3 regions of the Shewanella sp. DC2-4 genome follow, and region 1 is predicted to be linked to each of the others. Evidence: predicted binding sites of a transcription regulator. Region 1 holds the regulator's gene; each other region holds the start of a gene.
What was found. Region 1 encodes NrdR, which represses ribonucleotide reductase genes. Its sites were predicted from a motif close to AAACACNANATNTNGTGTTT; they were not measured.
Positions count from the first base shown of each region.

Region 1 (9,832 bases):
AAGCGAAATAGACCAAAGCCGACTAACAACCAACCCCAACCTGCTGGTGCCGCTATCATAGTGATCAGTAGCCCAACCACTTCATCCCACACAATCGCACCGTGATCGTGTACCCCCATATCTTGAGCGGCTTTACCGCAGATATAAAATCCCGCAAATGCGCTCAATAAGGTTAAGCCGATATACCAAGTGAGCGGTAATGGCGCCATCAATAAATAGAGGGGAATGGCTGCTAAGGTACCGAAAGTACCAGGCGCTTTAGCGGCGAGTCCGCTACCAAAACCGAGTGCCAAAAAGTGGACAGGATTTTTTAATGACAGGCGCGTTAGCACCTGATCCTTTGACAACCATTTCATTAACATGCTCTTCGCTTAAAAGTGCTCGAAACCGTGATACGGTGGTGTAAACGGCTCACCATTGAGTAGCAACTTGAGCTTACTGCCTGCACAAATTTGTCCAACGCGAACAAACTTTGCTCCTGCATGGCTCAACGCTGTCTCAAGCGCACCTTTTTGCGCTTCAGGAACGGTGAACAGCAGTTCATAATCTTCGCCCCCCGTAAGCGCATAACCTAAGGCATGCTCCTCGCTGACGGTATCTTGCATCGCCCGTGAAAGCGGGATGCAATTAACATCGACAACCGCACCAACTGCCGAAGCCTTAAGCACATGACCGATATCCGAGATAAACCCGTCGGAAAGGTCGATAGCACTGGAGGCAAGCGAACGTAAAGCTTGGCCCGCTAAGACTCTTGGTGTTGGACGATAATGGCGATTGATCAGGAATTCTTTATGCTCGGCTCTAGCCTGTTGCGCGCCGCGAATGATATCCAGACCTAAGGCCGAATCTCCGAGCGTGCCCGTGACATAAATCCAATCACCCGCTTTAGCACCATGACGCGTGAGTGCCTTACCCTGTGGGACTTGGCCGTGCACTGTGATGCTAATCGCCCGTGGACCACGAGTCGTATCGCCGCCAATTAAGGCGATGCCATAGTAATCGGCCGCTTCAAACAAGCCTTCACTAAAACCACTGAGCCAAGTCTCATCGACTTCGGGTAGCGTTAAGGCAAGCGTCATCCACGCGGGTTCAGCGCCCATGGCAGCCAGATCAGATAAATTTACCGCTAAAGCTTTGTAACCTAAGGCAGCGGGAGGCATATCGGGGAAGAAATGGACATTTTCGACTAAGGTGTCACAGGAGATAGCGATCGACTTGTTTTCTGCGGGTTGCACTAAAGCGCAATCGTCACCGATGCCAAGCTTCACATCACGGCGAGTGGGGCCGCGGTTGCTAAAATAACATTCAATTAATTGGAATTCTTTCACTGTACAGTTTGGCACGACTTACATCGGCCACCTTTGTTAGCAATGAAAAACGGTATCCTAAGATACCGTTTGTCTTTATTACTTGCGTGCAACCAGTTTGTCGAGCAGTCCGTTCACAAACTTATGACTCTCGTCCGCACCGAAAGCTTTTGCCAACTCAATCGCTTCGTTAATCGCGACCTTGTATGGCACATCTTTACGGAAAGTCAGCTCATAGGTCGCTAAACGAACTATGGCTTTCTCTACTGGAGACACTTCATCAATCGGGCGTTCCAGATGCGGGATGATCAGCTCATCCAATTGGGTTTTCTTCGTTGCAACGCCTGAAAATAGCTCACGAAAATAAGCTACATCAACACCGTCGAGACTTTGTTCAGTTAAAAACTCATGCTCGACATCGGCAATATTATTCCCGCTTAGTTGCCATGAATAGATGGCTTGAACGGCTAAACGGCGGGCCTTGCGGCGCTCAGAAGGCTTCATTATTTTTCCTACTATAACAACTGTTGTTCAAGTTCTTGCAGAACATTGACCATTTCAAGCAGGCTTAGAGCAGCTTCGCCGCCTTTGTTACCCGCTTTGGTACCTGAACGTTCAATCGCTTGTTCAATGGTATCAGTGGTCAAAACACCGAAAGCAACAGGCAGATCAAATTCTAAAGCAACTTGAGCTAGACCTTTATTACATTCGCCTGCAACAAAATCAAAATGAGGAGTACCACCACGGATCACCGCACCTAATGCGATAATACCGTCGAATTTACCACTGGCAGCTACGCGACGCGCAGCTAGCGGCAACTCAACCGCACCTGGTACACGGACAACAGTGATATTGTCGTCGCTGACTTGGCCAAAACGTTTCAGCGTGTCAAGTGCACCTTCAAGCAAGCTCTCAACTAAAAAGCTGTTGAAACGCGAAATTACAATCGCAACTTTGGCATTTTTCGCTTCGATATTACCTTGAACTACGTTCATTATCTTACCTAATTTAGCTAAAGCACCCAGCTCGGGGCGAAAAGTGGCGACATGATATCACAGCCAATTGCCCAGAGCCCTATGCAAATTATCAGAAATTGTTAATTTTACTTCAGTGTAACTTTGGGTTTCAGTCCGCCACATACTCAGTCACTTCAAGGCCAAAGCCTGAAAGTGAGTGGTAGCGTTTAGGCGAGCTGAGCAGGCGCATCTTAGTCACGCCAAGGCTGGCGAGAATTTGCGAGCCAACACCCACACGGCGCGACGTCCCCTGCCATTTTGCAGAAGCAGGCGCTTGGCCTTGATCTTCAGCTTCAAAGGCTTTCACCTTAGAAAGGATTTCACAGGGATGTTCTTGATTCCCGAGTAAAACCAATACACCACCTTCTGCAGAAATACGCTCCATCGCCTTTTCGAGTGGCCAGCTGCGTTGCTGATCGCGCTCTGAGTGGAGTAAATCGTTGAAGGTATTTTGCAAATGCACGCGCACCAAACAATCTTCTTTCACCTCACCTTTGACTAAGGCAAAGTGCAGTTGATTGTCGATAGTGTCTCTGAAGGTCACCATGTCGAACTCACCGAAACGGGTCGGTAATTTGCATTTAGCTTCACGCACAACCGTGGTTTCTTTGGTGTTGCGATACTCGATTAAAGCCGCGATAGTGCCGATTTTGATGCCATGCAACTCGGAGAAAATCTCCAAATCTGGGCGACGTGCCATAGTGCCGTCTTCGTTCAAAATTTCAACGATAACGCCCGATGGCTCAAGTCCCGCAAGACGGGCTAAATCACAGCCAGCTTCAGTGTGGCCTGCGCGGGTTAATACGCCGCCGTCCTGTGCCATTAACGGGAAGATATGCCCTGGTTGCACTAAATCAGACGCTTTAGCCTCTTTAGCCACAGCCGCTTTCACCGTTACAGCGCGATCGTGGGCCGAAATACCGGTAGTCACACCTTCCGCCGCTTCAATAGAAACCGTAAAGTTAGTCGAGAACTGGGCGTTATTATTCGTCACCATTAAAGGCAAGTTTAACTGCTGGCAACGGGCTTTAGTCATGGTCTGGCAAATAAGTCCACGGCCATATTTCGCCATAAAGTTAATCGCTTCTGGCGTGACCATTTCGGCCGCCATGATCAAATCACCTTCGTTTTCTCTGTCTTCGTCATCCATCAAAATAACCATTTTGCCTTGACGAATATCTTCGATGATCTCTTCTATACTGTGCAGCGCCATTGTAGGACCTTATGATTTTGCTGTTATTATGAAATTCTATACCTAAATAACCTAAGCTGCCGATAAGCTTAAGTTAAATAATCTGCTCCTGTGCACTAACGCACAAAGCCGGCACGGGCTAACATTTCCATGGTGACGCCACCGCTCTTGCTGTCTTTGCCATCATAATTCATCAAACGTTCAAGATAACGGGCGATTAAATCCACTTCGATATTCACCTTATCGCCCGCTTGCAGGTCGATTAACGTGGTTTCCCCTGCGGTATGCGGCACTATGGTCAAGCGGAATCGACTGCCGTCCACTTCGTTAACCGTCAGACTCACACCATCAATGGTGATGGAACCTTTATGGGCAATATAACGCCCAAGCTCTACGGGTGCGGCTAACCAAAATTCAATGGCTTGACCACGCACTAAGCGTTGCTCAACCGTTGCCATACCGTCCACATGGCCACTGACCATGTGGCCGCCTAAGCGTGTGGTTGGGGTGACGGCCTTTTCAAGATTCACCTTAGTGCCCACTTTGTAGTGAGCAAAGCCGGTTAGACTCACGGTTTCGGCAGAGACATCAGCCACATAACTGTCGGCTAATTGCTGCACAACCGTTAAGCACACACCGTTGGTAGCAATACTGTCGCCTAGACGTACATCGTTTAAATCCAGTTTGCCGCTCGCCACGGTAAGACGAATATCATCGCCTTTACGCTCCAGTTTGCGCAGGGTGCCAACGGCTTCAATAATCCCAGTAAACATGGTTAACTCACTTAATTAAATAAAGAAGTATCAAGCTTAACGCTCAAGATTAAACGGGTATCTGGCCCTATTTTGCGCTCATCGACCAACGTGAGTGCAGGAATGTGTGCCATGGTTTGATAATCGGGCAATTGCAGCAGATTACGCCCATGCCCACCGAGGATTTTCATCGCTTGATATAGCACTAACTCATCGGCCAGCCCCTGCGCTAAAAATGCGCCCGCTAAGGTTGCACCCGCTTCCACCAGCACGTGATTACAGCTTTGGCCTAAATAGCTTAATAGTTCAGGCAATGAGACGCGACCTGCAATTGCAGGTAACACGAGGCAACTCACATGGGAGGGCAATTGTGCTTGAAACTCTGCGGAATAAGCCACGGTCGAGACCAAGAGTATGGGCGATACGATAGCCAAGCAGGCGGCCGATAACGGCAAACGGGCGCGACTGTCAAGTATCACTCTTAATGGCTGCAGTAATTGCGCCTCGGTTACACTGTCTTTTAAGCTGCCAAGTTCCTGATAACGCACATTGAGTGAGGGATCGTCCGCCAGTATGGTTTCAATTCCCGTGACCAGTGCACAAGAACGTAAACGTAATCGCTGCACGTCGCGACGAGATTCTGGACCGGTTATCCATTTAGACACACCGTTAGACAGCGCGGTTTTACCATCGAGACTCGCAGCCAATTTTACTGTAACTCTGGGTAAACCCGATTCCATCCGCTTCATAAAGCCTAAATTCAAGGCATAGGCTTCATCGCGATGTAATCCCACATCCACTTCAATACCGGCGTCACGCAGCATTTGAATGCCACGACCACCTACTTGCGGATTAGGATCTTCCACCGCGACCACCACACGTTTAACGCCAATATTGATCAGCGCCAAGGCGCAGGGCGGCGTGCGGCCATAATGGCTGCAGGGCTCTAAAGTGACATAGGCCGTTGCGCCGCGGGCGCGTTCGCCAGCCATACGTAGCGCATGCACTTCGGCGTGGGGCTCACCCGCTTTTTGATGATAACCTTCACCAATGATTTGGTTATCTTTAACGATAACGCAGCCCACACTGGGATTGGGTCTAGTGGTGTAAAAGCCTTTGTGCGCCAATTGAATCGCGCGGCTCATCATTTGGGTATCGAGTACGGACCAACTTATGTTCAAGCTCATGTTCAACCCTGTTGTTAAAGGTTTCGGCTTTCACCAGTCTTGCAAATCTGTTTTTAAAACCTGTCTTGCAGAAGCTATTAATCAAAAGCCTCTTTTAAAGCTAGCGCAACCAAACACCGATAGACTAGCCACAAAAATCGAATAACTACTTTTGTAGCTTGGCGATGGCTTCGCCAAATTCAGACACGTCTTCGAAGGCGCGGTACACAGAAGCGAAACGTATGTAGGCGACTTTATCTAGGCTCATCAATTGCTCCATCATTAAGTTACCCACCATTTCTGACGGCACTTCCCGCTCGCCAGTGGCGCGCAGAGTAGACTTGATTTTGCTGAGTGCTTGCTCGATTTCATCCATAGATACGGGGCGTTTTTCAACGGCGCGTAACATGCCACCTTGGAGTTTTTCTTCATCGAAGGGTTGGCGTGAACCATCGCGCTTAATCACCCTAGGCATGACTAATTCGGCGCCTTCGAAGGTGGTAAATCTTTCATGACATTCGGTGCATTCTCGGCGACGGCGCACTTGGTGGCCTTCTGCCACTAATCGGGAATCGATGACTTTAGTATCTGTCGCGCTACAAAATGGACAATGCATTGAGCCTCCTGCCAGTGAATGGTCGTAAAGCGTTAATGGGTTTACCTGTTAAATCTCAGTCAAACGCAATGGATTTAAGCCTAAGATTTTACCAATAAAAATGGCCGCAAGATGCGGCCATGGGATTTTATCCTATTTATGGGCTGAGGTTAACTACCTGAGCTTAACAACCTAATGTTAAGTGCCTGATGCTAAGTACCTGATGTGACAGGTATCAAGTCAGTCGGCGGTCAATCTCGGCCATTCATCTACTAAACGTAGATGCATAGGCAAATTAGCCGTAAACAGGGAAACGTGCGCAAAGTGCCAATACTTGGCCTTTAACACGCTCAATCACAGCAGGATTGCTTGCATCATCAAGGATGTCACAAATCCAGCCAGTCAGCTCTTTCGATTCCGCTTCTTTAAAGCCGCGGCGCGTAATGGCTGGCGTACCGATACGCACACCTGAGGTCACAAAGGGTGAACGAGGGTCGTTTGGCACTGAGTTTTTGTTCACAGTAATGTTAGCGCTACCTAAGGCGGCATCGGCTTCTTTACCCGTTAAGTCACGACCAATCAGGTCAACTAGCATTAAGTGGTTGCTGGTTCCGCCAGAGACGATTTTGTAACCGCGCTCAAGGAACACTTCAACCATAGCTTTAGCGTTGTTAACCACTTGCTGTTGGTAAACTTTAAATTCTGGCTCTAGGGCTTCTTTGAACGCCACCGCTTTACCGGCGATAACGTGCATCAATGGACCACCTTGACCACCAGGGAATACCGCAGAGTTCAACTTCTTATACAAGTCTTCATCGTCAGCAGCTGACAGGATCACGCCACCACGAGGACCCGCTAAGGTTTTGTGGGTCGTAGATGTCACAACATGTGCGTGTGGAACTGGGTTTGGATAAACGCCCGCAGCAATAAGACCGGCAACGTGTGCCATATCGACAAATAAATAAGCACCGATTTTGTCTGCGATTTCACGCATTTTTGCCCAATCAACGATACCTGAGTAGGCAGAGAAACCGCCGATCATCATCTTAGGCTTGTGTTCTAAGGCAATACGTTCCATCTCGTCGTAGTCAATTTTGCCAGACTCGTCGATACCATAAGGAATGATGTTGTACAGTTTGCCAGAGAAGTTAACCGGTGAACCGTGGGTCAAGTGACCACCATGAGCTAAGTTCATGCCCAGTACGGTATCGCCAGGCTTTAACAATGCCATGTAAACCGCGCTGTTTGCCTGTGAACCTGAATGAGGTTGTACGTTAGCGTAAGTTGCGCCAAACAGTTGTTTAGCACGTTCAATCGCTAAGGTTTCAACTACGTCCACATACTCACAACCACCGTAGTAACGCTTGCCTGGATAGCCTTCAGCGTACTTATTGGTTAACTGTGAACCTTGCGCTTCCATCACGCGTGGACTGGTGTAGTTTTCAGAAGCAATCAGCTCAATATGCTCTTCTTGACGCAGAGTTTCATTCTGAATTGCGTTAAACAGTTCCGGATCATAATCTGCGATATTCATATCTTTTTTCAGCATTGCTTACTCCAGCTGCCAATTCTTATAGGTAGGGTTGCGCGGTATTCTACTCGGAACGCGGTCACAATCCCAGTATTTGAAACATGAAATTCCTGCAGAGAGTGCTTGAACTTGGCTCATTGTCGAGTTGAGTTCGGCGCGCAATCGAGTAGAATTAGCCGCATCATTAGTCACTTAAGATAGAGAAAAATGGCTCAGTTTGTTTACAGCATGCTGCGGGTGGGTAAAATTGTTCCGCCTAAGAAGCAGATCCTTAAAGATATTTCTTTAAGCTTTTTCCCCGGCGCCAAAATTGGCGTACTCGGCCTCAACGGTTCAGGTAAGTCGACACTACTGCGCATTATGGCGGGTATCGACACCGAAATTGAAGGCGAAGCGCGCCCAATGCCGGGATTGAAAATCGGTTACCTGCCGCAGGAACCTAAACTCGATCCGAATCAAACCGTACGTGAAGCGATTGAAGAAGCGGTAGCAGAGGCAAAAAATGCCCTGACTCGCCTCGATGCCGTTTACGCAGCCTACGCCGAGCCGGATGCCGATTTCGACGCCCTTGCAAAAGAGCAAGGCGAACTCGAAGCCATTATTCAAGCCCAAGATGCCCATAACTTAGAGTACGTCCTTGAGCGCGCCGCCAACGCCCTGCGTCTGCCAGATTGGGATGAGAAAATCGAAGTATTATCCGGTGGTGAACGTCGCCGCGTGGCGATTTGTCGCTTGCTGCTTGAAAAACCAGAAATGCTGTTACTGGACGAACCAACCAACCACTTGGATGCTGAATCTGTGGCGTGGCTTGAGCACTTCCTGCAGGAATATGCTGGTACTGTGGTCGCGATTACCCATGACAGGTACTTCCTCGACAATGCCGCTGGCTGGATTTTAGAACTCGACCGCGGTGAAGGTATTCCGTGGGAAGGTAACTATTCTTCATGGCTTGAGCAGAAAGATGCCCGTCTAAAGCAAGAATCGGCTACCGAAAGCGCTCGCCAAAAGACCATTGCCAAAGAATTGGAATGGGTACGTCAAGGCGCGAAAGGCCGCCAGTCTAAAGGCAAAGCCCGTATGGCACGCTTTGAAGAACTGAACACTAACGATTACCAAAAACGTAACGAAACCAACGAGCTGTTTATTCCGCCAGGACCACGTTTAGGTGACAAGGTTATTGAAGTGAATAACCTGACCAAATCTTACGGTGACCGCGTATTGATCGACAACCTGTCGTTCTCTGTGCCTAAGGGCGCGATCGTCGGCATTATCGGTGCCAACGGCGCGGGTAAATCGACCCTGTTCCGCATGTTATCCGGCGCTGAAAAGCCAGACAGCGGCAGCATTGAGCTGGGTGATACAGTGCAACTGGCCTCGGTTGAGCAGTTCCGCGATTCGATGAATGATAAGAACACCATTTGGGAAGAAATCTCCGGTGGTCAAGACATCATGCGTATCAACAACATGGAAATCCCGAGCCGTGCCTATGTAGGCCGCTTCAATTTCCGTGGTGGCGATCAGCAAAAAGTCATCGGTACTTTATCTGGTGGTGAACGTAACCGCGTGCATTTAGCCAAACTGCTGCAAGCGGGCGGTAACGTATTACTCCTCGACGAACCCACCAACGATTTAGACGTTGAAACCCTGCGCGCACTGGAAGAAGCGATTCTGGAATTCCCCGGTTGCGCTATGGTGATTTCGCATGACCGTTGGTTCCTCGACCGTATCGCGACCCACATTCTGGATTACCGTGACGAAGGCCAAGTGAACTTCTACGAAGGTAACTACACAGAATACTCGGCATGGTTGAAAAACACCTATGGCGCCGATGTGGTTGAGCCACACCGCTTGAAATACAAGCGCATGATAAAGTAAATCTAGAATCTAGAATCTAGAATCTAGACAAGTGTAAATCTGAGGAGTTTAGCTCGAAAGGGTTAAGCTCCTTTTTATGGCATTCAGTTGCGCTATGAGTGCCGTAGACTTTGGCGCTATTTCAAACTGGCACTATTTCAATTCAAGCTGGCAAAGTAGGCCACCAGCATGTCCATCATCACCCTAAGTGCAGGCTGCATGTGTTTGCGGGATTGATACACGCCATACACACCGAGGGACAGAGGTTTAAACTCAGTTAATAAAGGCACTAGCTGACCCGAGTCTAAATAGGGTTTCGCCGCCCAAACCGGCTGCATAGCAATTCCCTCACCAGCCAGCGTGGCATTAAGCACCACCATGGAATCATTGGCGCTGAAATTACCATTCACAGGCACGTT
Region 1 covers NZ_JABRVR010000002.1:862,348-872,179, reverse strand. The annotation lists gene HQQ92_RS04500 (phosphatidylglycerophosphatase A) at 1-356, opposite strand, end outside; gene thiL (thiamine-phosphate kinase) at 372-1,328, opposite strand; gene nusB (transcription antitermination factor NusB) at 1,407-1,811, opposite strand; gene ribE (6,7-dimethyl-8-ribityllumazine synthase) at 1,823-2,302, opposite strand; gene ribBA (bifunctional 3,4-dihydroxy-2-butanone-4-phosphate synthase/GTP cyclohydrolase II) at 2,433-3,536, opposite strand; gene HQQ92_RS04475 (riboflavin synthase) at 3,632-4,288, opposite strand; gene ribD (bifunctional diaminohydroxyphosphoribosylaminopyrimidine deaminase/5-amino-6-(5-phosphoribosylamino)uracil reductase RibD) at 4,300-5,454, opposite strand; gene nrdR (transcriptional regulator NrdR) at 5,600-6,049, opposite strand; gene glyA (serine hydroxymethyltransferase) at 6,324-7,577, opposite strand; gene ettA (energy-dependent translational throttle protein EttA) at 7,767-9,434, shown strand; gene HQQ92_RS04450 (LysR family transcriptional regulator) at 9,572-9,832, opposite strand, start outside.

Region 2 (9,832 bases), 1.7 Mb from region 1:
ACTTAGCTTTTGCGAGTTTTAATTGTTTTTTGAGTGTTGATTTATTGCTAAGGGCAAATTCTTGCTGAGCAATATGCTTAGAGAGTAATTGGGTGAGGTGCTTTCGTTGAGCCTTTTTATTCGTCAAAGATTTATCAGTCAGGGTGTTCAGACGAGATAAGGATGGAATAGCTTTTCCTGAACTTGAAACAGATTTCGCCTGTGTTTTGAGTAACTTTTTAGCTTGCTTTTTACACCACTTGCTTAAGAGTTTGTCGATATTCTGTTTCGTCATTGTCATTACAGTATTCTGCAGCACTAGATACTACAACATTCTAAATGAAAACTATTATCAGTCAAGTTTTGGGCGAAAAATATACGAAGGTCAGGTGTCGACTTTATCTGCAGAATAAGGGGATATGTTAGCGTCGATGCAAGTCAATAATAAGCGCAAATCAAATTCAAACTGGTGATAATCCGGCTCCATGTGGGTACACAAATTATAGAAAGCTTTGTTGTGATCTTTTTCTTTTAAATGGGCTAATTCATGTACGACGACCATACGCAACAAAGGTTCTGGCACACGCTTTAAACGCGAAGAAATGCGAATTTCGTTCTTCGCTTTGATTTTATTGCCTTGAACTCGTGCTACGTAGGAATGCAAGCCAAGTGCATGATGGCTAATATTAATTTTGTCATCAAATATCACTTTTGAGAGCGGGGAGGACTGGCGTAAAAATTGATTTTTAATCGTCTGAGTATAGTCGTACAGCGCTTTATCGCTACGAACGCTATGTATCACAGGATGACGTTTCAGCAATAGCTTGGGTAATGTGCCAGCATCGAGATGTTGCTGTACCTGCTGCTGAATATCAAGGCTGTAACCGTTTAAGTACTTTAATGGATTCATAGAGGATTTAGCTCCGAATGACTTCGGAGCCTGAGTTCATCACATTACTTAGACTTTGCCAAAAATTCGGCGATTTTGATGGGCATAAGCGGCTTCGAAAGCTAACTGCTGTACTTTTTTAAGATCTAAACTATCGAAATCAACTTGGGGTGGATTGCGCTTGTTTTGCTCTTTGATAGTGACAGGAGACAATAGACTGACAGGTAATTCCCCTAATTGAATGGCTGCTTCAAGTTTAAAGCTTGTCGCTGAACCCGCGAGTTTACCTTTTTGCTCACGTTCTATGATGACAACTTCATCAACACGATAATCTTGCATAAGCTTATGAAAAGCGAAGTGAAACTCACGAATAGCTTCTGTGGTAGCAGATTGGGAAACGGTGAAAGACACCTTACGGCATTCTGGCACATTGAAGGTTTCACCTTCATAGCTCAATAAACTGATAATGGCTTCGCCACCTTTTAATTCAACACCACAAACTCTCATGTTACACCTTCAAAATATCGATAATAGCGCTATTGTAGCTGGAAATGACATGAGGATCAGTGTTTACCATGCGCTTTTGATTCGCTTGGCGACAGACTGATAATTTTAGTATGTCAATTTCCAGTATTAGATCATGCCTATGTGATTTGTATCAGAGATAATATCTGATGTTAAATCCACCGGCCTTTATGCATAAATTAGTTTTAAACTTCTTCAGTATCATTATCTTGTAGTAATTGTGCCGCAGCAGGTTTTCTACGCATAGGAGCATCGCCGACATCCACGCCCGTGATGAAACGCTTATCCCGCGACGGAGCTGGTGTGGTTGCTTTGGTTCTTTTGCTCTTACCTTTAGCAAGCTCCGCTTTAGCAACACGTTTTACTGGCGTTTGTTTAGCTTTGCTTTTTAGACCACTAAATTTAGCTTCTAGGCCTGGAATTGTGCTGATCTCAAAGGTTTTTCTGAGGAAGACTTGGACTTTCTTAAAGTTGTCCCAATCTTTTGGCCCGACGAGCGATATCGCATCACCTTTTGCGCCTGCACGACCAGTACGGCCGATACGATGCACGTATTCTTCGGCAAATTTAGGCATGTCGAAGTTAACGACCAAGGACACATTGAGCAAATCCAGGCCGCGAGAGGCGACATCGGTTGTCACTAGTACTTGTTGTTGGCCACGGGCAAATTGGTCCATGATTTGGTTTCGTGCGGCCTGCTTTAAATCACCGCTGAGTGCGGCGGTTGCAAAACCTTGCGTGGTTAATTTAGCGGCTAAGCGCTCAGTATCTGGACGCGTCGCGGTAAAAATAATCACTTGTTTATGGGTTTCATCTTTGAGCAAACGGGCTAATAACGCTTCTTTATGGTCTAAGTGGTCACATAAAAAGATACGTTGATGAATATCGTTATGCTCAGAGTGAGCTGCGCCAATCGCCACGTGCGCTGGATTTTTTAGTAATGTTGTTGCGATATCATTGATTTCATCGTGATCTAACGTGGCCGAAAACATCAGAGTTTGACGACGTTTATGATCGGCTGCATCGTTGATCGCTTTTAGCTGCGGTGCAAAGCCTAAATCCAACATGCGGTCGGCTTCATCGAGGACTAATAACTCTAAGCCATTGAGAAAAAGATGCTTCTGTTCTAAATGATCGGCGATACGGCCTGGAGTCGCGACAATGAAATGCGGTTCTTTCGCTAGAGCTTTGGCTTGGTCATTAAAGTTTTCCCCGCCCAGTACGCTGATGGCCTTGTATTGGGTGTTGGCGACAAGCAGGCGAAGCTGACTATAAACCTGATGCGCTAGTTCGCGGGTCGGTAATAAAATCAAGACTCTAGGATCACGTTTCGACAGTGAGCGGGTAGAAATGACTCTTTGCAATGCGGGTAACAAAAACGCTAAGGTTTTACCTGAGCCCGTTTTTGATGACGCCATTAAATCTTTACCTGCCAATGCGATAGGCAGTGCTTGTTCCTGGATGGCGGTGGGTTCTGTGATCCCCATATGTTTTATGCTTTGAAGCAGACGCTGGTCCAGAGAAAAATCGGTAAATTGCAAAGGTATATCCCCTAAATCTTAGTAAGGGCAGATTATAGCCTTAATCATCCTTGCTCAGCTATCCACATCGGTGATTATCTCTGCTTCATGCACGGATTGATGTAGAAAGAGTGCCATTTATGCTCTGTTGATTGTATTTATTTACATTGGTATTACAACCTCTTAATTGTGTCGTTTTTACCGATTGACAGTGGATATGGCAGGATTTTACGTTATCGTGTACTGCATTGAGTTACAGGAGAAATGATTTATGGCTAACGGAACAACCCCTTCGGTAGGTATTGCCTTGGGTAGTGGGGCGGCGAAAGGTTGGGCACATATAGGTGTATTGAATGGTTTAGCTGCCATGGGTATTAAGCCCGATAAAGTGGCTGGATGTTCGGTAGGGGCTTTAGTGGGGGCCGCTTACGCCCATGATCATTTACCCGAGTTAGAAAAATGGGTGCGCGGTTTTTCTAGTTGGGACGTGCTTGGCTTGATGGATATTCGATGGCGTAAGGGCGGGCTTATCGGCGGAGACAAAGTGTTCGATGTGCTGCATGCACGTATAGGAGATGTGAATATTGAAAATCTCAATCGTCCCTTTGCAGCCGTCGCGACTGACTTATACTCTGGTCAGGAAATTTGGTTTACTGAAGGGGATTTACGGCAAGCGGTACGGGCCTCTTGCTCCATGCCGGGGATTTTAGCCCCTGTCAGACAAGGAGAACGCTGGTTAGTCGATGGTGCTGTGGTGAATCCTGTTCCTGTTTCGGTCAGCCGTGCCATGGGCGTTGATGTAGTGATTGCAGTGGATTTATATGGCTATCATTCTGGGCGTATCCAAGTGTTACCCGTGAATATGACCAGCCAAAGGACTGTCCAAGCTGAAATGGATATGCCAGCGCGACAAGAAACGGGCTTTATGGATTTATTCGCCCGTGGCCGAGATTATGTCAGTAACCTAACCGATAAGTTTTCGCTCGGCACTAAATCGAATCCGGGGATGATTGCTGTGATGTCGCAATCTATGGGTATTTTAGAGCAAAGACATAAGCGGGCGCGGTTGATGGGCGATCCACCAGATATTTGTATTGTGCCAGAGGTGGGAAATATCGGCACTATGGAGTTTCACCGTGCTGATGAGGCGATTGCCGCCGGCGAAGCGGCGGTGGAGAAAGTCGCCCACTTGATTGAAGCTGCGCTCTGGAAAGGCTGATGATGCAAAATGTAGAGTCAAAAGCTTTCATATAGATAGCGTTTGATTGCAAGATAAACAAAAGTCGGTATCACTTTCGCGATACCGACTATTTGCTATCTCATATTGAGATGTTTATACCGCTTTGTTGGTGACTTAGGCTAGTTTTACCAACATTTTACCGCGATTCTTACCTTCAAATAGACCGATAAAAGCATCAGGTGCTTGTTCAAGCCCTTGATAAATTGTTTGTTCTGCTTTGACTTTGCCTTCCGCTAACCATTGAGCCATTTTTGCGGTGAACTCAGGATAATGCGCCCAATGTTCGGATACGATAAAACCTTCTAACTTGAGTTTTCGCATTACAATTAGGGCTAAGTTGTCAGGGCCAGGTGTTGGAGTTGTGTTGTTATATTGCGAAATCATACCGCAAACAGCGATACGTCCATGATCTTTCATATTGCTTAGTGCTGCGGCTAAATGCTCGCCACCGACGTTCTCAAAATACACGTCAACCCCTTCTGGCGCAGCTTTTGTCAACGCTTGGGTAAGATTGCCACAAGTCTTGTAATTGATGACCGCATCAACACCATAACTTTTTAATAATTCAGCTTTTTCATCTGAACCGACAGAGGCTATAACACGGGCTCCTATTAGTTTGCCAATTTGGCAAGCCACACTACCTACTGCGCCAGAGGCGGCGGAAACAAACAATGTCTCACCCGCTTTTAAATCTGTAATGCGAGTCAGTCCTGTCCAAGCTGTCATGCCTGGCATTCCGAGTACGCCGAGGAAATGTGAATTATCAAGCGTAGTTTGTGGTAAAGTTGTCAGTCCTGCGGTATCTGTGACTGCGTGTTCACGCCAACCTAGCATGCTGCTGACTTTAGTACCAACTGGGAACTCGGTGTTTTTTGACGCGATAACTTCACCAATTGCACCGCCTTCTAAGACTTGATTTAAGGCGAAGGGCGGAACATAACTTTTGCGATCAACCATGCGCCCGCGCATGTAAGGGTCAACCGATATCCATAGATTTTTAATCAGCACTTGTCCATCAGTGAGCGGTGCTAACGCTTTATTTACTAAAGTAAAGTTCTGTGCTGTAGGCATGCCTTCTGGGCGACTAGCTAGATGGATTTCACGGGTTTCAGTCATACTCTTCATAAAAACTCACTTTTTGTTTGTGCGCAAACTAATGATGTTAACTCTACGTGGCTTTAAGATTGAATGCAAATAGTTTGCGCGCAAACTAGATGAGGTGGGATAGATCGGATAAGATAGCGTTATGTTTAAATGACAGGCGCTTAAACGTGCAGAATTGCTTACCTCAACCTGAGCTAGACGCTACAATACAGACTCATAGCCAAGCTTCTAGCGAGCCACTCTGTTTATCCGATAATGTTTGTTTCGCGTTATATTCTGCGAGCAATGCATTAGTGCGTGCTTATCGGCCTCTACTCGAGGCATACGAGTTAACTTTCCCTCAATATTTAGTGATGCAAACCCTGTGGCGTCAAAACGGCTGTAGCCAAACCCAGCTATCAATGGCGACTAAACTCGATATGGGAACCTTAACGCCCATCGTCAAGCGGTTAGAGTTGAAGGGGTTGATTACGCGATTAGCCTGCGTTGAAGATGAGCGGAAAAAGCTGATCACTCTGACAAGTCAAGGAGAGGGTATCAGGCACGAAGCTCTTGCCTTGAAGCAAACCTTGCTTGATAAAGTGCAGATGGACGCTGAGGCACTCGATTTACTAAGGCGGCAATGTCTTGCCTTGATCGAAGATATACAGTCCTAGATATAAGTTGGTTTATGCATAGTGATGCTATTAACTCAGGGGTTGCACTGATTAATACTTGATTGGCTTAGTTTTTGCTTTAAAACCGTCATTGAGTCTTAGACGCCGAATTTTTGACGATGAATTCTATTTTAAATGCCTTTAATCTTAATCGCAGCAGTGCCAGTATCGCCGATGCCTATGGTGCCAATAGCCAAAAGACGAGCACGGCTAAAACCGATACTACGACAGAAACGAATAAAACGCAGACGGATGCTACCAAACCCGATAAAGGTAAAACCGATGAGATAGCGCTGTCGCCACGGGCGCAACGCGCACAGAAAATTCAATCGATGGCGAAGGATTTTTTTGCCGATGGTCAATTTGGCGTCGCCGATATTCCCGCATTGGTGTCGCGCTTACAAAAAGATGGCATTTTATCGGATGTGCAACTCGAGCGTTTATCGAAAAACGGTATTACAGTGCCGAGCACAACAACGCCGACTAAACAATCGTTGCAAGATTTTTTAGATGATGAAATCAAGTCATTAGCTAAAAAATCACCTAATAATCCTCTTATCAATACCTTAGTAGATGCTAAGAACGTCTTAACCAATATGGATGATGCTCAGTCGCCGGTGCTAGCCCAGAAGGCCACGAAAGTCCTTAGCCAATTGACGGATTATTTGAATTCTGAACCTCCGCTTACGGATGCTCAAAAGCAGCAGTGGCAGGGGCTAAAATCTATGATGCAACTTGCTTCATCTATGGGGGCACATCAATCTGCATCGGGCCAACTCAGTAGTTATCTTGCGCTTGCTAAACGTTAATTCACATCCATAGTGCGTGATAAACACAAATTGTCACGCATTCAACTAGCTGGGTTTAACCAGCAGGTCAAGGCGCAATTTTCAGATAATTGGGCCTAGCTGCAGTTCTTGTTTGTTCTTTTATTTCATCCTAAAAACTATGATCTGGATCATGGACTCCTTACCGTCATTGTAGCCTAATGCTCTACATATTGTGCTTTATGCTTTTAAAATCACTAGATGTAGTATTAATTTTTAGGCAAGATGGAGAGGAACTGAACAATGCCAGTCGTAATTAAGCGTGATGGTTGCCGCACACCTTTTGATGAAACAAGGATAAGGGATGCAGTGAATGCCGCTGCAAACTCAGTTGGAATAGAGGATGGCGACTATGCAGCGACAGTGGCAGCGTGTATCAGTCAAAGCGTCGCGCCATTAGCTGAAGTTGATATCCACCATCTACAAGATGCGGTTGAGAATTTACTGATGGAAGGGCCGTACAAGTCCCTGGCGCGGGTGTATATCGAATACCGCCACGACAGAGATGTGTGCCGTGAAGCGACCAGTAAACTCAACCTCGAAATCCGTGGTTTAGTTGAGCAAAGCAATGCGGCTTTACTCAATGAAAATGCTAATAAAGATTCAAAAGTCATTCCTACTCAGCGGGACTTACTCGCGGGCATAGTCGCCAAACATTACGCCAAGAGTCATATTTTGCCAAAGGATGTAGTCGCTGCCCATGAAGCGGGCGAGATCCATTACCACGACCTAGATTACTCTCCGTTTTTCCCGATGTTTAACTGCATGTTGATTGATTTAGCTGGCATGTTGACCCACGGCTTTAAAATGGGTAATGCCGAAATTGAAACCCCTAAGTCTATTTCAACAGCGACAGCGGTGACCGCGCAGATCATTGCCCAAGTGGCGAGTCATATCTATGGCGGAACTACTATCAACCGTATCGATGAAGTGTTAGCGCCATTTGTCGCTAAGAGCTACGACAAGCATTACCAAATTGCCCTGAATTGGAAGATTACCGACGCCAAAGCCTTTGCCACGGCGCAAACTGAAAAAGAATGTCACGATGCATTCCAGTCTTTGGAATATGAGGTCAATACCTTACACACTGCCAATGGCCAAACACCGTTCGTGACCTTTGGGTTTGGTTTAGGTACGTCGTGGGAATCACGCTTAATTCAGCAATCTATGCTCAAAGTGCGGATGGCGGGATTGGGTAAAAATCGCAAGACTGCAGTATTCCCTAAGCTAGTGTTTGCGATTCGCGATGGTATTAATCATAAAGCGGGCGATTGCAATTACGATGTAAAACAGATGGCGCTCAAATGCGCAACAATGCGCATGTATCCCGACATCCTCAACTACGAGCAAGTCGAGAAAGTTACCGGTTCATTTAAAACCCCAATGGGCTGCCGTAGCTTTTTAGGCACCTATGAAGAAAATGGCGAGCTTGTGCATGAAGGGCGCAATAATTTGGGAGTGGTCAGTTTAAACCTGCCGCGGATTGCCTTAGAAGCCAATGGCGATGAGACTGAGTTTTATCGCATTTTAGATGACAGATTAGTATTAGCCCGTAAAGCGCTGGATACCCGTATTGAGCGACTGAACGGTGTTAAAGCTCGCGTGGCACCTATCCTCTATATGGAAGGCGCCTGTGGTGTACGTTTACGGGCAGATGATGATGTGGCGCAAATCTTTAAAAATGGCCGCGCGTCGATTTCACTCGGTTACATTGGACTGCATGAAACCATGAATGCACTCTATGGCACCCAAACTCATGTCTTTGATGATGCACAATTAAGGGAAAAAGCCGTTGCTATTGTAGCTTATCTTAAAGCGGCTACCGATGCGTGGAAGGCCGAAACAGGTTATGGCTTTAGTCTGTATAGCACGCCAAGTGAGAGTCTTTGCAGCCGTTTTTGTAAACTGGATGCGAAGCAATTTGGGCTAGTCACAGGGGTGACAGATAAGGGCTATTACACCAATAGTTTTCACCTCGATGTGGAAAAAAGTGTTAACCCTTACGATAAAATTGATTTTGAACAGCCATATCCCGCTATCGCGAACGGCGGCTTTATTTGTTATGGCGAATATCCCAATATGCAGCATAACCTCGAAGCGCTGGAAAACGTCTGGGATTATAGCTACAGCCGCGTGCCTTACTATGGCACTAACACACCAATTGATGAATGCTATGACTGTGGCTTTACCGGCGAATTTAGTTGTACCAGTAAAGGGTTCACTTGCCCTAAGTGTGGCAATCATGAACCTAGTCGGGTTTCTGTGACGCGCCGTGTGTGCGGTTACTTAGGCAGTCCTGATGCGCGGCCTTTTAATTATGGCAAGCAAGAAGAAGTAAAACGCAGGATCAAACACTTGTAACACTATTACCTTATTCTGCCTGTTAGACTTATTCCGTGGCATCAATGGTGCCATGGGATAAGTACCAATGTTAAAAGATGAAATGCACTGTGAGTAACCATCAATGAATTACCATCAGTATTTCCCTAACGATGTGGTCAATGGCCCAGGTACGCGTGCGACCTTATTTGTCTCTGGCTGTGAGCACCAGTGCCGCGGTTGTTACAATCAAAGTACTTGGGATCCCCGTTCTGGGCATGTGTTTGATAGGACGATGGAAGATAGGATTATTGCCGATCTTAATGATCAGCGGATTGTGCGCCGTGGTTTATCGCTTTCGGGCGGCGATCCTTTATTGCCTGTTAATCTCAGTGCCATTTTGACGCTCGTCAAACGAGTCAAGGCTGAGTGTAAGGGGAAGGATATTTGGCTTTGGACAGGTTATGTGCTCGATGAGTTGAGTGATGAACAGCGCGCCGTGTTGGCCTATATTGATGTGCTGGTGGACGGAAAATTTGAACAAAGTCTTGCCGATCCGAGTCTTGTCTTTCGCGGTAGCAGCAATCAGATCATTCGTTTGTTATAAAAGCGGTAACGAGGATCTGTAACTTGCTGCTATAATCTCAGACCTTGACACAGACGCTAGCATAATCAGGCTAAGATTTTACTGTGGCTAACTTAGGTAATTTAAGGTAACAGAATGAATTTAAAGCAAGAACTGCAGCAGCTTAACGATAAATTAGATAAATTTC
Region 2 covers NZ_JABRVR010000002.1:2,522,364-2,532,195, reverse strand. The annotation lists gene HQQ92_RS11960 (hypothetical protein) at 1-274, opposite strand, end outside; gene HQQ92_RS11955 (M48 family metallopeptidase) at 365-889, opposite strand; gene HQQ92_RS11950 (DUF3010 family protein) at 938-1,375, opposite strand; gene HQQ92_RS11945 (DEAD/DEAH box helicase) at 1,579-2,934, opposite strand; gene rssA (patatin-like phospholipase RssA) at 3,185-4,132, shown strand; gene HQQ92_RS11935 (NADP-dependent oxidoreductase) at 4,268-5,278, opposite strand; gene HQQ92_RS11930 (MarR family winged helix-turn-helix transcriptional regulator) at 5,425-5,913, shown strand; gene HQQ92_RS11925 (hypothetical protein) at 6,033-6,722, shown strand; gene nrdD (anaerobic ribonucleoside-triphosphate reductase) at 6,984-9,101, shown strand; gene nrdG (anaerobic ribonucleoside-triphosphate reductase-activating protein) at 9,205-9,666, shown strand; gene HQQ92_RS11910 (YibL family ribosome-associated protein) at 9,781-9,832, shown strand, end outside.
Region 2: nrdD (anaerobic ribonucleoside-triphosphate reductase) is a predicted target of NrdR. The motif match lies at 6,902-6,921, and genes of this name have one in related genera.

Region 3 (9,832 bases), 1.0 Mb from region 1:
CTATGGTCATCTTACGTTCTTTGGCGACCAGGGAGATAAAGTCTGAATAGCCGCGTTCAATATGACGTTGGATAATCGCTTCAATCTGGGGGGAAAGTGTGCGGGTAACAGATAATCCTGCCCATTCTGAGGTCGATACGCCATCGGTATGCACGCCTATACTGGCCAATGAATCTTCAAAGGTAGTGATCATGCCAAAGATCCCAATCGAACCCGTGAGTGTCGTTGACGTTGCGAAGATATAGTCGGCACTGGCTGAAATCCAGTAACCACCGGATGCGGCTAAACTACCCATGCTCACAACCACGGGTTTACCTGCTGCTTTAAGTGCCAGTAATTCTTGACGAATCTGCTCAGAGGCAAAGGCGCTACCGCCAGGGCTATCAACACGTAATACTAAGGCTTTAATGTGCTTATCAAAACGTGCCTTACGTAGCAGTTCGGCAGTGCTTTCGCCGCCAATTTGGCCCGCAGGTTGAGTGCCGTTCAAAATTGTGCCACTTGCCACAATAATACCAACACTGTCTTGCTCTACAAAGCTGGGTAATGGCGTCACTAAGGTTAAGTAATCATAAAAACTGACTTGCTTGAAACTGTCACCACTGCTGGCTTTTCCTACGGTTTCTAGCATGGTTTTACGAAAATCTTCTGTGGTCGCTAGGTTATCAACCCATTTCATGTTGATTGCCATTGTGGCTGAATCGCCATTGGCTTTATCGAGTTCTGCCAAATAAGTGGTTGCGTCGGGCACCAGAGAATTCGGTTCGATATTACGATTGCCTGCAACCGTTTGTGTGTAGCTTTGCCATACATCGGCTAACAGTGCACTACTGGCTTCCCGCGCAGCATCTGACATATTGTCACGTATGTAGGGTTCAACCGCAGATTTAAAGGTCCCCACGCGGAAAATATGCGCTTTGACTTTGAGTTTTTCTAAGGCCGATTTGAAATATTGGTTGTACATACTCAGGCCATCAAGCGAGACACCGCCTTGGGGATTGAGGTAAATGGTGTCGGCAAAACTGGCGAGGAAATATTGATTTTGCTCGTAGTAGTTGCCAATGGCGATGACTTTTTTACCGCTCTCTTTAAAGCGATTGAGTGCATTTCCGATAGATTGTAGTTTGCTGATCCCAGCACGTTTAAGATCGACCAGATCGAGCACTAGTACGCTAATACGTTGATCTTGCGCTGCATTGTCAATGACATAAAGCACATCGGCGAGTAGGATTTCACCATCGGCGTTGGCATTTTGGCCTTGTTTGAATGCGGCTTCTAAGGGATCGACTTGTTGTTTCTGATCGACAATAGAGCCGGCTAAATTAAGCACCAGTGCCGAATTATCTTCAACTTGGATATCTTCGCTACTGCCAATGGAGATAATGATCGCGGCTAAGAGTCCAAAAAAGATTAGATTGAGGATGAGTTTACGTGTCCCGTTCAGGGTGTGCCAAATAAACAAACATATTCTCTTGAAAAACGATGGGTTAGCGGACATCTGCCACTCCTTTATAAGTCCAATCTGCCAATGCTAACTGAAAATGGCGCTACAGGCTAAACACAATTGTAAAGGATTTTGACTGATGGCCTCGATCCAACGGTTGAGCTTAGATTTGACACAAGGTATGCTGATTTAAATCACTTGTTTTAAAAGGATGTTTGAATGTCGTTTCCCCATTTATTAGAACCCTTAGATTTGGGATTTACCCAGCTCAAAAACCGTGTGCTTATGGGCTCAATGCATACAGGTTTGGAAGAAGAAAAGGGCGGATTTGAGAAACTGGCAGCGTTTTATAAAGAACGCGCTTTGGGCGGTGTAGGTTTGATTGTGACGGGTGGTATTTCCCCCAATCTTCGTGGTCGCCTTACGCCCCATGCCTGTCAGCTGAGTTTTCCTTGGCAAGTGGGTAAGCATCGCGTGGTAACGCAGGCGGTGCATGAGGCTGGCGGTAAGATCTGTATGCAAATGTTGCATGCGGGACGTTATGGCTATCATCCTTTTTCCCAAGCACCAAGTAAGATTAAGTCACCCATTACACCCTTTACGCCGTCTGCGATGTCCAGCCGTCAAGTGCGCTCGACCATTAAGGATTACGCCAGTTCGGCCGCCCTTGCCAAGAAAGCGGGTTACGATGGTGTTGAGGTGATGGGCTCTGAAGGATATTTGATCAATCAGTTTGTCAGTGCGCGCACCAACACTCGCACCGATGAATGGGGTGGTGCGTTTGAAAAACGGGCGCAATTCCCGATTGAGATTGTTAACGCGATACGGGCAAAAGTTGGTAAAGATTTCATCATTATCTTCCGTTTATCCATGCTCGATCTGGTGGATAACGGTTCGACTTGGGATGAAGTAGTGCAACTGGCCCAGTGGTTAGAGCAAGCTGGTGTGTCCATTCTAAATACGGGCATTGGCTGGCATGAAGCGCGAGTACCGACCATTGCGACAAGCGTGCCCCGTGGCGCCTTTGCGTGGGTGACAGAAAAGCTCAAACAATCTGTTGCCGTTCCCTTAATTGCGACTAACCGCATTAACACCCCTGAGATTGGTGAGCAGATTATCGCCTCTGGTCAAGCTGACATGGTGTCGATGGCGCGGCCTTTCCTTGCTGATCCTGAGTTTGTGAATAAGGCTGCGGCGAACACGCCGGAGCTTATCAACACCTGCATTGGCTGTAACCAAGCTTGTCTTGATCATACTTTTTCCCTCAAGCGCGCAACTTGCTTAGTGAATCCTCGCGCCTGTTATGAGACTGAAATCAACTTCTTACCCACAGCCAATAAAAAGCGTATTGCGGTGATGGGGGCAGGCCCTGCGGGCATGGCGTTTTCTGTTTATGCCGCTATGCGAGGCCATCACGTTGTCTTGTTTGAAGCGAAATCTGAGGTGGGTGGTCAGTTTAATCTCGCCCGTAAAATCCCTGGGAAAGAAGAGTTTAACGAGACTATTCGTTATTTCATTAACCAAATTAAGCTGCATAAGGTGGAGCTGAGATTAAACACTCGCCTCGATGCCAGTGTGCTGGCGACGGAAAAGTTTGATGAAGTGGTAATCGCCTCAGGCGTTGTGCCGCGTGATTTAGTCTTACCCGGTTTTGACGACCCACGGGTGGTCGATTATCAAAAAGTGCTCTCGGGTGAAGTGACTGTCGGTAATACGGTGGCCTTGATTGGCGCTGGCGGTATAGGGTTCGATATGGCGCACTTTTTGTGTGAGCGCCAGTCGAGCACCTTGAACCCCGATAAATGGCTGCAACAGTGGGGCATAGATAAAACTTACCTGCATGCAGGCGGCCTAACTGAACCTCATTCCGACAATACTGATCATCGTAAGGTGTTTTTACTGCAACGTAAAACGTCGAAGATGGGCAAGGGCTTAGGTAAAACTACCGGCTGGATCCACCGTCTTGTGCTTAAGCAACATGATGTGAAGATGAAAACGGGCGTGAGTTACGATAAGTTTGATGATGCTGGACTGCATATTCGCGTGGGTGAAACCGCTGAAGTGCTGGCCGTTGATAACGTCGTTTTGTGTGCTGGGCAAGAATCGAATCGCACGTTAGTGGATGAGATGAAAGCGACGGGCCTGCCTGTGCATCTGATTGGTGGCGTAGATGTCGCGGCAGAGCTTGATGCTAAGCGTGCAATCCGCCAAGGCGCTGAACTGGCAATGCGTTTATAGAAAGTCGATAAGCCTTACGTTTTAAGCGTTAAGTATTCAATGTTAGATCCTGAAAGCCTGAACTTGTGTTCAGGCTTTTTTGTTTTAGTTTATTTGTGTGAATGCATTGAAAATAGAGAGAAGGGAAAATAGTGGGTTTTAAAACGTTTGGTATCTAATGGCGCGGATTGAATAAGGCTGTATTGAAAGGGGCTGTTTGTCTTAAAGCTACTCTTTGTTTAAAAGCTCATTTTTGTTTTAAAGCGATTTTGGGTTTTAACGCCACATCTTGTTTAAAACAGCTTATTGAACAATCGAGTCTTGCCGTTATGAGTCTTCAAACACTGCCTGTTTCTGCGTGCGTGTGTCACTTGCTACATTTTGTGTTTGCTTTGGCTTAGCCAAACTGGCTTTATTCTGATGAGATTGACACGCATAGGTGACCACAGCTGCACCTTCAGGTGACAAGTCCAGCTCTAAATCTTCGGTTGGCACACAGCAGCAGGGCAAACATTCATCATGTTTGAGTTCGGCTAAGGGTTCGTTTAAGTAGCTGACTTTTCCGCTGATGACGCGTGTTTTGCAGGCTCCGCAGAAACCGTTACGACATTCTGAGAAGATTTTGACTTTTTTGGCTTCGAGCGCTTGCAGCAAAGTGCCTTGTTGCTCGGTAAAGAGCAACACAGGTTGACCTTGAAGGCGCACGATTGGCGCCTTCGCAAACAGGTTTTGTGGCCGTTTTTTTGATGTCACTGTTTTAATGCCATTTTGTAACGTCACTTTTAAGTGTCTTATAGATCGAAGTCGAGGAACTCATCACCATCAACCGCGGAGTCGATTTGGCCGACAAGGTATGAAGAGACTTCAACTTCCTGTGGTGCAACTTGCACTGCATCGCTTTCTAACCAGTTTTTCATCCAAGGTAATGGATTGGTTATTTCTGGGTATGGTTGCGGTAGATTCACCGACTTCATGCGTTGATTAGTAATAAACTCAACGTATTGGCACAGGATCTGTTCATTCAAACCTATCATAGAGCCGTCTTTGAACAGGTATTTGGCCCATTCTTTTTCTTGCTCTGCGGCTTTGAAGAATAAATCGAAAGCTTCCTGTTGGCATTCTGCAGCAATTTCACCCATTTCTGGATCGTCTTTACCGCCTTGCATGATGCTTAAAATATGCTGAGTGCTGTTTAAGTGTAAGGCTTCATCACGGGCGATTAAGCGAATAATTTTCGCGTTACCTTCCATGAGCTTACGTTCAGCAAAGGCAAATGAGCAGGCGAAGCTAACATAGAAACGAATGGCTTCTAGGGCGTTGACTGACATCATGCACAGGTACAAGGCTTTTTTCAGGGTGCGGGTGTTTACTATGACTTCTTTGCCATCGATGACATGGGTTCCTGCACCGAGTAAATGGAATATCTGAGTCAGTTGGATCAAATGATCGTAATAAGCGGCGATATCGGTCGCACGGCTTAAGATTTCTTTGTTCACGACGATATCGTCGAAGATCACTGAAGGATCGTTAACAATATTGCGAATGATGTGGGTGTATGAGCGCGAGTGAATCGTCTCAGAGAAAGACCAAGTCTCAATCCAGGTTTCTAATTCAGGCAGTGACACCAGCGGCAAAAAGGCCACATTGGGCGAGCGGCCTTGAATCGAGTCGAGTAGGGTTTGGTATTTCAGATTCGAAATAAAGATGTGTTTTTCATGATCAGGCAATGCACCGTAGTCAATCTTATCGCGACTGACGTCTACTTCTTCCGGGCGCCAAAAGAAAGATAACTGCTTTTCTATCAGTTTTTCGAACACTTCATATTTTTGTTGATCGTAACGAGCCACGTTGACCGATTGACCTAAAAACATAGGTTCACGGGTGGCATCGTTAGGTGTTTGACAGAAGGTAGAGTAGGCCATGGTGCTATTTTTCCAATGGATAGGGATCCACTAAATAGGGATCCCTATAAAACCGTTAACGTTAAAGTTAAAGACTAGATTTTACATGCGCCGCCGGCGCAACCGTCATCTTCTTTCTCTAAATTGGTGATGTCATCGTGTGAATCCGACGCACCATCGCGAGTGTTATGGTAGTAAAGCGTTTTAACACCTAACTTGTAAGCATTGAGCAAATCTTTCAGCAGGGTTTGCATGGGTACTTTACGGCCTTCAAAACGTGAAGGATCGTAGTTAGTGTTAGCCGAAATCGCTTGGTCAACGAATTTCTGCATAATACCCACTAACTGTAAGTAACCGTCGTTGCTTGGCATTTTCCACAGCAATTCATAGCTATCTTTCAGTGTATCGAAATCAGGTACCACTTGTTTTAGCTGACCGTCTTTGCTCGATTTCACGCTGATAAGGCCACGTGGTGGCTCAATACCATTGGTCGCATTGGAGATTTGCGACGAGGTTTCTGATGGCATTAATGCCGACAGCGTCGAGTTACGCAGGCCATATTGCTTGATATCGCTACGCAGTGATTCCCAGTCTAAGTGCAATGGTTCGGCACAAATTTTATCCAAATCACGTTTGTAGGTATCAATTGGCAAAATACCTTGAGAGTAAGTGGTCTCGTGGAATAACGGACACGCACCTTGCTCTTTGGCTAAGTTCATTGAGGCTTTCAGTAAATAGTACTGAATCGCTTCGAAGGTTCTGTGGGTTAAAGCGTTCGCACTACCATCGGAATACTTCATGCCGTTTTTCGCTAAATAGTTAGCGAAGTTGATCACGCCTATGCCTAAGGTACGGCGATTCATCGAGGCGATTTGCGCGGCTTTGATAGGGTAATCTTGATAGTCCAATAGATTATCCAGTGCGCGTACGGCGAGGTCGGCTAATGGCTCAATATCAGATAACTCTTTGATAGAACCTAAGTTAAGTGCTGACAGCGTACAAAGCGCGATTTCACCTTCTGGATCATCGATGTTGTTTAATGGTTTAGTCGGCAGGGCGATTTCAAGACACAGGTTAGACTGTCTGATCGGCGCGACTTTTGAATCGAACGGGCTGTGAGTGTTGCAGTGATCCACGTTCTGAATGTAGATACGGCCCGTTGAAGCACGCTCTTGCATCATCAGTGAAAACAGCTCAACTGCTTTTATTGTTTTCTTACGAATGTTGCTGTCTTGCTCATATTGCACATATAAACGTTCGAATTCGTTTTGATCTTCAAAGAAAGCATCGTACAAGCCAGGTACGTCAGATGGGCTAAATAAACTGATGTTCTCGCCTTTGATCAGACGTTGATACATCACTTTGTTCAACTGCACACCGTAGTCTAAATGACGGATACGGTTGTCTTCGACGCCGCGGTTATTTTTCAATACCAGCAGAGATTCGACTTCTAAGTGCCAAATAGGGTAGAACAGGGTCGCAGCACCGCCACGCACGCCGCCTTGAGAACACGACTTCACTGCGGTTTGGAAATACTTATAGAAAGGTAAGCAACCTGTGTGGAAGGCTTCACCACCACGGATTGGGCTACCTAAGGCGCGAATACGACCGGCGTTAATACCGATACCCGCACGTTGGCTGACGTATTTCACGATAGACGAAGCGGTCGCATTGATGGAATCTAAGCTGTCACCACATTCGATCAGTACGCAAGAGCTAAACTGACGCGTTGGGGTGCGCACACCGGCCATAATTGGCGTTGGCAGCGACAGTTTAAAAGTTGATACCGCGTCATAGAAATCTTTAACGTATTTCAAGCGCGTCTCTTTTGGATAACGGGCAAACAAGCAAGCCGCGACCAAAATGTAAAGGAACTGCGCGCTTTCATAGATTTCGTGGGTCACACGGTTTTGAACTAAATATTTACCTTCAAGCTGTTTTACCGCAGCGTAGGAAAAATCCATATCGCGCCAATGGTCGATATAGGTATCCATCACATCCAGCTCTTCGCGGGTGTAATCTCTTAAAATGTGTTGATCGTATTTACCTAGCTCAACCAACTTAGTCACGTGAGCATACAATGCGGGCGGCTCGAACTGACCGAAGGCCTTCTTACGCAAATGAAACACCGCTAAACGGGCAGCAAGGAACTGATAGTCCGGTGATTCTGGAGAAATTAAATCCGCCGCAGCCTTGATAATGGTTTCATGGATAGCTTCGGTTGGGATGCCATCGAAAAACTGTAGGTGCGAGCGAAGTTCAACTTCCGAAACAGAAACGTTTTTTAATCCCTTGGCTGCCCAAGTAATTACGCGGTGTATTTTTTCGAGATCGATATTCTCACGATCGCCACAGCGTTTTGTGACTGTCATAGTGCTATTCATTTGGAGATAGGCCTTGGTTCTTATATGTATTTAGGTGAGCAAAATCACCGTACGTATCCTTGTAAAACAATCAATAATCGTCCCTTAAATACAGCTGACTGGTTAAAAACGAGTCAATTAAGCGGCGAGCTTCTAGTGTGTCTGATTGTTACCTATACACAAGATATGGTGTTTTAAATTATATGGGATACAAGATAGTGAGGTTTGCCCCTATTTGCAAGTCTGAATTCAGGGGACATCTTGTGGATAACGTGAGGATAAAATTTTGCGTTAGTAACGACTAACCTTGAAGCTCAATTTCAGGTTAGCGTGTCACACTCATGGGGGATTTTTAGGCGATCTTTTCTTTAGATCGCGATCGCTCACGAGTGCCGATCTTTTATCCGCCTGACTTTTTTCGTGGGTCATAAATAGTATGCTGACACACTGATGTCCGTCAGTGAAGTTACGTATTGGATGCCTTAGTCTTGAGCATTGTAGGCGCTGTTTTTGGTTGATGTTGTTAAGCCAATGCTTCGATTAGTGCTTGATGTAGCTCAGTTGGGCTCGCAAAATGCGCGTGCGCTGGCCATTGCAACGGCTTGTCGTTCACGCCCAGATAACCCCATAGGGCCACGCCGCCTAACATGCCAGCAGCCTTGGCCGCGAGCAAATCTCGCTCGGCATCCCCAAGATACAAAATGTGTTCTGGAGCACAGTTCAGCTGTTGTGCGCCTAACAGCATAGGTGCAGTGTGGGGTTTTGGGTGTTTTGTAGAATCGCCACTAATGATAACGGGCATACGCAAGTGTAAATTCAGTTTTCGCAATAAGGGACGGGTAAAGCGCGCAGGCTTGTTGGTGATCACCCCAAACGGCAGCTGAGTTAACTCGAGCCAGTCGAGTAATGCCGCTATGCCTGTGAATAGCGCACAGTGATCGCCATTTATATGCTGATAGTGGGCGAGTAGCCCTTGCTGAACTTGAGACCGAAGATCTTCTGCCGCATCAGGAATCGCGGCATCGACTAAGGCAAAACTGCCGTGGGAGGCGGCGTAGCGCATGGCCGCTAACGGCTGCGCGGCGATGCCGACATCTTGAAGACTTAAATTGAGGGCTTGCACCAGATCCGGCGCGGTATCGGCTAAGGTGCCGTCGAGATCGAACAGTACGCCTTTGATCTGTGCCAGACTCATATTAATCAACCTTACGCGTCGCTATCATGTAATTCACATCAACCTTAGGCGTGTACTTAAAAATGCCCGTCAATGGGTTGTAGCTTACCCCTAAGGCATCGGTACAGATAAGATCGGTATTATCTACTAGCTCAATCAGCTCTGAAGGCTTAATGAATTTTTTATGCTCGTGGGTGCCAACTGGTAGCATTTTTAGCAAATATTCCGCGCCTAAAATGGTGTGCACGTAGGATTTAATGTTGCGGTTGATGGTGGAGAAAAACACATGACCACCGGGTTTAACCATGTCACAGCAAGCCTTGATCACAGATTGTGGATCGGGTACATGTTCGAGCATTTCCATGCAGGTCACCACATCGTAATAGGCTTGATGATCTTGGCTGTGGGCCTCGGCAGTATTTTTTACATAATTAATGCTCACGCCCGTTTCGAGGGCATGCAGGCGGGCGACTTCTAAGGGCTCATCACCCATATCTAAGCCATCAACCTCGGCGCCGATGCGGGCCATGCTTTCAGACAAAATGCCGCCACCACAGCCGACATCGAGCACTTTCTTCCCGAAAATACCGCCAGCGGTTTGATCGATATAGTTTAAGCGCAGCGGGTTTAATAGATGCAGCGGCTTAAATTCGCCGTTGAGATCCCACCAAGTTTCGGCCATACGTTCAAACTTTGCGATTTCCTGTGGGTCTACATTGGTATTCTGATGCAT
Region 3 covers NZ_JABRVR010000002.1:1,872,264-1,882,095, forward strand. The annotation lists gene sppA (signal peptide peptidase SppA) at 1-1,498, opposite strand, end outside; gene HQQ92_RS08945 (NADPH-dependent 2,4-dienoyl-CoA reductase) at 1,664-3,682, shown strand; gene yfaE (class I ribonucleotide reductase maintenance protein YfaE) at 3,989-4,414, opposite strand; gene nrdB (class Ia ribonucleoside-diphosphate reductase subunit beta) at 4,453-5,583, opposite strand; gene nrdA (class 1a ribonucleoside-diphosphate reductase subunit alpha) at 5,658-7,946, opposite strand; gene HQQ92_RS08965 (HAD family hydrolase) at 8,449-9,120, opposite strand; gene ubiG (bifunctional 2-polyprenyl-6-hydroxyphenol methylase/3-demethylubiquinol 3-O-methyltransferase UbiG) at 9,122-9,832, opposite strand.
Region 3: nrdA (class 1a ribonucleoside-diphosphate reductase subunit alpha) is a predicted target of NrdR. The motif match lies at 8,101-8,120, and genes of this name have one in related genera.